2 linked regions of the Bradyrhizobium diazoefficiens genome follow. The protein of the gene in region 1 interacts with the protein of each later gene in a pairwise test. Links are inferred from orthologs where the notes say so. Each region holds a gene or a part of one and is shown on either strand. Other genes may lie near its edges. The genes, in order: JJB99_RS18015 and rlmB.

Region 1 (3,278 bases):
CGCGGGAACCCTACTGGCTGACTTCCGCCTGTTCGAGGACGATCTGAAACAGCCAGCGCGGCCGCTTCCGATCATTGCCGGGGAGCCAAGCCGGGTCGCCGTCGATCGTGACGAGGTTCTGCTGATCGAGGAATGGCGCCTGCGACCGGACGGCACCGCGCTGCCGCCGGGCCACGATCCCAAGGACACCACGGCGCTTCATACGATCAATGGGCAGACTTCATTCGAACTCTCGGCCGCGGCCGGCGAGCGGCTACGCCTGCGCTTCATCAACGGCTCGCAACGTTCTGTTCTGGCAATCAAATTGGAAAGCCACGAGGTCCAGGTGATGGCGTTGGACGGACAGCCGGCCGAGCCGTTCCCGGCCCGTAATGGTGCCCTGGTGCTGGCCCCAGGAGCGCGGGCCGATGCCTTCGTGGATGCTGCCACATCGGCCCGATTCCTGCTGCATGACGGCAAGGAGGCGCACCGGGTCGGGAGCCTCACGGTCTCCGGCAAGCTGGAGCGGGGCACGCCGCTGGAGCCGCCACGGCCGCTCCCTTCGAACGATCTGCCTGTCCAGCTCGACCTCAAAAGCGCCCTGCGGTTCGATGTCGCGCTCGGCGCACCTGAGACCGCTTGGGTACGGACGGCAAGCTTCTCCACGGCCTCCGCCCCCGCCTTCCGGGTCAAGACCGGCCGGACCGTCGTGCTGGCCCTGAAGAATCCCTCCCCGACCACCACCATCGTCTACCTGCACGGCCACCATTTCCGCCTGCTCGACAAGCTTGATGATGGCTGGAAGCCCTACTGGCTCGACACGCTCGCGATCGAGCCCGGCCAGACCCAGCGTATCGCGTTCGCGGCGACCTCACCCGGCCGATGGCTGATCGAATCCGTCATGGCCGACTGGGCCGCGCCGCGGCTGGTGCGCTGGTACGCGGCGGAGTGAGGTGTCGTAGGATGGGTAGAGCGCAGCGAAACCCGTCGGGATCGCGCCGAATTTGAGATAACGGGTTTCGCTGGTGCTCTACCCATCCTACCCGTCATAGCAACAGCTCAGTACTCCACCCCAAGCGCATCATAGATCCGCCGGTGCACTGCCGGCAGGGTCTCGGTCAGGTCCTCGGCGATCAGGCCCGGCCCCGCCTCGCGTCCCGCCTCGCCATGCATCCAGACGCCGATGCTGGCGGCTTCGAAGGCCGGCACGCCCTGCGCCAAAAGCCCGGCAATGATGCCGGAGAGCACGTCGCCGGCGCCGGCGGTGGCGAGCCAGGGCGGCGCGTTGGCGGCGATGGTGGCGCGGCCATCGGGGGCGCCGATCGTCGTGTCCGGCCCCTTCAGCAGCACGACCGCACCGGAGCGTTCGGCGGCGACGCGGACGCGCTCGAGCTTCGAGCGGCCCGGATGTTTGTTGCTGAGGTCGGAGAACAGGCGCGGAAACTCGCCCTCGTGCGGCGTCAGCACCACCGCATTGTCCTGCGAGGTCTTGATCGACTCGAACAGCCGCTCGGGATTGGCGGCAAAACTCGTCAGCGCGTCGGCGTCCAGCACCAGATGCCGCTGCGCGCTCAGCGCGGTATGGACGAGATCGCAGGTACGATCGCCAATGCCCGCGCCAGGGCCGATCATGCAGGTGTCGTAGCGTTTGTCTTCGAGCAGCTGGCCAAATTCGAAAACGGTGTCGACAGGGCGAACCATCACCGCGGTCAGCGCGCTGGCATTGATCGCGAGCGCATCGCGCGGCGTTGCTAGCGTCACGAGGCCCGCGCCGGCCCGCAGCGCGCCGCGCGCGGCGAGCCGCGCAGCCCCCGTCGCAGCCGCATCGCCCGAGACCGCCAGCACATGACCCCGCGCGTATTTGTGGCCGTCGATGCGCGGCACCGGAAAGGCTGCACCCCAGACGGCCGGATCGTTCTCGAAGGTCTGCGGCCTGATCTCGCCCAGCACCGACGCCTCGATGCCGATGTCGGCGACGCTCACGCGGCCGCAATGCATCCGGCCAGGCAGCAAGAGATGCGCCGGCTTCTTGCGGAAGAAGGTGACGGTCTCGGCGGCGTTCACCGCCGCGCCGAGCACGGCGGCGCTGGTGCCGTTGATGCCGCTCGGCAAGTCGACCGCAAGCACCACGGCACCGTTGGCGTTGATCGCCTCGATCATTTCGCGCGCCTCGCCCTCGACGGGACGGCTGAGGCCGGCGCCGAACAGCGCATCGATGATCAGCGCCGGTCGTCCGATCGCCTGCGGATTGAACGGCAGCACTGGATGCTTCCAGCCGCGCGCGGCGGAGGCCGCGTCGCCCTGCAGCTGGTCGCGCTCGCACATCAGGATGACCGAGACCTCGCGCCCCTGCGCGGCGAGCTCGGCGGCTGCGACAAAACCGTCGCCACCATTGTTGCCGGGGCCGGCGACGATCAGGATCGGCCCCTCCTCCACCAGCGCATTGGCGGCTTCGGCGACGGCCTGGCCGGCGCTCAGCATCAGCTTGAAGCCGGGCGTGCCGGCCGCGATGCTGAGCTGGTCAGCGCGCTGCATTTCGGCGTTGGTCAGAATTTCCATGCCACTTCCCTGGTCCAAACGCCTTTTCAACAGGCACGTTCCATGCCGGCCCACCCGATGAAACGACGAACTGCACACATATTGAACCGTTTGCCTATTTCGTAGTCTTCGGTATTTTGGACCGGTCGGCGCCACCTATCAGAGATGCTCGTTAAAAGGCTGATAACGCTTCAATAATCAGGGCATTTGCAACTTGGCATAGACCCTGCTTTCGAGGAAGCCGCTTCGGTTTGTCGTGCTCACTGGCTTTTATCAGGGTGTGGCCGGCCGTTGTTGCCGGAGTGGTCAGGAATTCCGGCATAGCGAAGACACGATCGTGCGTGAGAAAAGCGCATCCTGACGAAGACGTTGCTATTTGATCGAAAGGCCGGGAGGCGCGCAGTGAAGAAAATCGAAGCCATCATCAAGCCATTCAAGCTCGACGAGGTGAAGGAAGCGCTTCAGGAAGTCGGCCTCCAAGGCATCACCGTCACCGAGGCCAAGGGCTTCGGCCGGCAGAAGGGTCACGCCGAGCTTTACCGGGGCGCAGAATACATCGTCGACTTCCTGCCCAAGGTGAAGATCGAGATCGTGATCGGCGACGATCTGGTCGAGCGCGCCATCGACGCGATCCGCCGCGCCGCGCAGACCGGCCGCATCGGCGACGGCAAAATCTTCGTCTCCAACATCGAAGAGGCGATCCGCATCCGGACCGGCGAATCCGGGCTGGACGCTATCTGAGCCGGGTGCTATCCCGCATT
Region 2 (3,217 bases), 430 kb from region 1 along the record:
CGCTGTTCGGCTTCGACTTACGCAAATACGAGGAGCTGTTCGAGGAGAAGCTCGATTTGTTCGCCGCGCTGCTGTCGCAGAAGCCGGTGACCTGGCAGGGCAAGCTGCGCCCGCCGCTGAAAGACCAGCTGGTCTATCCACCAGTCGAGAACGACCGGCTCAAGACCTGGATCGGCGTCGGCGGCAGCCCGCAATCGGTGGTGCGCGCCGCGCACCACGACCTGCCCTTGATGCTCGCGATCATCGGCGGCGATCCCGCGCGGTTTGCGCCGTACGTCGATCTTTATCACCGCGCCTTCAAGGAGTTCGGCCGCCCCGTGCAGCCGATCGGCGTGCACTCGCCCGGCTACGTTGCCGAAACGGATGCGCAGGCGCGCGAGGAGCTGTGGCCCGACTACAAGGCGATGCGCGACCGCATCGGCAAGGAGCGCGGCTGGCCGCCAATGGGCCGCGACGAGTTCGTCAATGAGGCCGAGCACGGCTCGCTCTATGTCGGCGCGCCGGAAACGGTCGCGCGCAAGATCGCAGCGACCGCGAAGGCGCTTCGCATTTCGCGATTCCAGCTGAAATATTCGGCAGGGCGATTGCCGCACGAGAAGCTGATGAAGAGCATCGAGCTTTATGGGCGGAAGGTGGTGCCGATGGTGCGGGAGATGATGGGGTGAGACCGTCTGGGCCAGCCCGCCTACGCCGTGCGGGCCACGGCGTGACGGCCTTCGCTCGCTTCGCGCCATAGGCATTTGTGGCTGGCTTGCCGAGCCGTAGCTCGCGAAGCGAGCGAAGGCTGGTGGGGGAGGCAGGACTCGAACCTGCGAAGCCATGAGGCGGCTGATTTACAGTCAGCTCCCTTTGCCACTCGGGACACTCCCCCGCTCGACGGCAGCACAATCGGGCCGGACCTTGCCGGCGGACCGAAGACGGCCATGGAACGTGAAGGCCGCAACAGCCCGGATGGGGGCGCGACCGGGCGCGGTTATGGGCGAAGCGGTGGGGTAAAGTCAACCGAGGCGAAAAGCTAAAATCACCCCCGATCGCGCCCAAATTGCCATATTCCGGGACCCGTGACACAAGCGAGCGCATGAAGGATCGAAAATTCACCCCGAGGGGGCCCCGCGGCGGGCCTAAGCCCTTCAACAGGCCCGGAAAATCGGCAGGCCGGCTGGCTCGACGCGACCGCGATTCGGGCCCCGACGGACCCGTCATCCTCTATGGCTGGCACACCGTCAGCATGGCGCTCGCCAACCCCGAGCGGCAGATCCGCAAGCTGACGCTGACCGAGAACGCCGCAAGGCGTCTGGCGGACGAGAACATCGAGACCCGCGTCACCCCCGAGATCGTCCGGCCCCAGGAGATCGACCGTCTGCTCTCGCCCGACGCCGTGCACCAGGGCCTGCTTGCCGAGGCCGATCCCCTGCCCTCGCCTGATATCGAAGACCTCGATCAGGAAGGCATGGTGCTGGTCCTCGACCAGATCACCGATCCGCACAATGTCGGCGCTATCCTGCGCTCCGCGGCAGCGTTCGCGGTGAAGGCGATCGTCACCACCGCCCGCCACAGTCCCGAGGCGACCGGTGTGCTGGCCAAGGCCGCCTCCGGCGCGCTGGAGCTGGTGCCGATCGTTACGGTGCAGAACCTCGCGCGCGCGCTCACCGAGTTGAACGAGCGCGGCTTCCAGACCGTTGGGCTGGACAGCGAAGGCACCGACGACCTTTCGCATGTCACGCTGCGCGAGCCGCTTGCGCTGGTGCTAGGCGCCGAAGGCAAGGGCCTGCGGCAATTGACGCGCGAGACATGCAGCATCGTGGCGCGGCTCGACATGCCCGGCGCGATCAAGAGCCTCAACGTGTCGAACGCCGCCGTGCTCTCGCTCTATGTCGGCGCGAGCCGTCTCGGGCTGATGAAGCGCTAGCAAAACAAAACGCCTGCCCGCATCGCGCGGACAGGCGTCTCGATGGCTCAACCGATCAGAGATCAGTAATAGCGGCGCAGCACGCGATGGCCGCCGTAATAATACGGCGCGGGGCGACGGGCGTAGCCGTAGCGCGGACCGTAGCCGTAATGCGTGCGCGGCAGATAGCCGTAGCGCGGGCCGTAGCCGTAGCGATACGGACGGTAGTACGGACGGTGATAGGGATAGGCGACCGCAGCGGCGCGATAGCCATAGCCATAGCCGTAATCGGCGGGCGCGACGACCGCATCTTCGCGATAGGTCGGATACGGCGCGAACGCGCCCGGGCCGGTATAGGTCGGGCCCTGGTTGACGTAATAGTACTGCGTGGTCGGCTCGGCGAGACGCTCATAGGCGCCGTAGCCGTAGCCGTAACCACCGCAGCCGGTGTTGCAGCCGGAATAGACCGGGGCGACGGGCGCGCAGGCGGTGAAGCCGCAGGCCGCGGCCGGCGCGGTGGCGACGAACATCACGGCAGCCGCCGCGACCAGGCCCGAAATCATCTGACGCATTACTCTCTCCTGTTGATTTCCGTTTTGTTGGATCTGTCGCTTCTTAACCCGGCGGTCTGCCGGGGATTTCTGCGTGCGGCCGGTGACGCCGCGGATGGTCGTTGATCTCAGGCGCGAGGATCACCGGCGGCGGATCGACGGGCACGTCCATCTGCGGCGGCAGCGGTGCGGACGATGCGCCCCAACTCTGATGATAGCTCTCGGCGGGTCTTGGCAGTTTGCGGATCGCGGGCGGTTCGACCTCGAGCCGGCCGTAGCCGGGCCGCAGGCCCAGTGTCGGATAATAATGGCCGACATCATCGGGCTGCCGCTCGGCGATATAGCGCCCGCCATAGATGGTGGGCTGCACCTGGACGTTCTTGCCGAGGCCCCAGACACCCTCGACGACGCTGTAGGACGCATCGATATTGTTGATGGTAATCGGCACCCCCGGGCGGCCGGGCACGACGATGTCGAAGCCGCCGCCGGCAAACGCCGTCGCGGGCAGTCCGATCAGAAAAGCGGCGAGCGCCACAGCGCGCATGAGGATGTTCCGGTTATCCGGAACACAACCTATCCGATCGCGCCGCGGAGAGGGTTAAGGCCAACTCACCAAATTCCGGTAAGCCTAACGTGCAAGGATTGCGCGCCGCTCAAATGCTGCAGCGCAGGCTAGCGAAGCGTTAACGGCACCCGGCGACTGCCGGAACCGCCCTGCGTGCTCACACGCGTTTGACCGAAGACCGGCAAGTTTTGGCGGAACGTCCTCTGTCTCTCG

Evidence for each region.
Region 2: the proteins of JJB99_RS18015 (region 1) and rlmB interact in binary tests that used the Escherichia coli proteins (3 or more experiments, as listed by UniProt). The link is inferred for Bradyrhizobium diazoefficiens from one-to-one orthologs.

What each region holds. Positions count from the first base shown.
Region 1 is NZ_CP067100.1:3,797,267-3,800,544, reverse strand. What follows is about bases 289-3,251. They hold JJB99_RS18015 (NAD(P)H-hydrate dehydratase), read right to left. Parts: upstream 2,539-3,251; coding sequence 1,039-2,538; downstream 289-1,038. Other genes in these bases: JJB99_RS18010 (P-II family nitrogen regulator), read left to right, coding at 2,920-3,251; JJB99_RS18020 (multicopper oxidase family protein), read left to right, coding at 289-931. Outside these bases: more of JJB99_RS18020, read left to right, coding at 1-288; more of JJB99_RS18010, read left to right, coding at 3,252-3,258. UniProt on the Escherichia coli protein: Bifunctional enzyme that catalyzes the epimerization of the S- and R-forms of NAD(P)HX and the dehydration of the S-form of NAD(P)HX at the expense of ADP, which is converted to AMP.
Region 2 is NZ_CP067100.1:3,369,013-3,372,229, reverse strand. What follows is about bases 92-2,993. They hold rlmB (23S rRNA (guanosine(2251)-2'-O)-methyltransferase RlmB), read left to right. Parts: upstream 92-1,078; coding sequence 1,079-1,909; downstream 1,910-2,993. Other genes in these bases: JJB99_RS15945 (hypothetical protein), read right to left, coding at 2,504-2,983; JJB99_RS15950 (hypothetical protein), read right to left, coding at 1,972-2,460; JJB99_RS15965 (LLM class flavin-dependent oxidoreductase), read left to right, coding at 92-665. Also shown: more of JJB99_RS15965, read left to right, coding at 1-91. UniProt on the Escherichia coli protein: Specifically methylates the ribose of guanosine 2251 in 23S rRNA.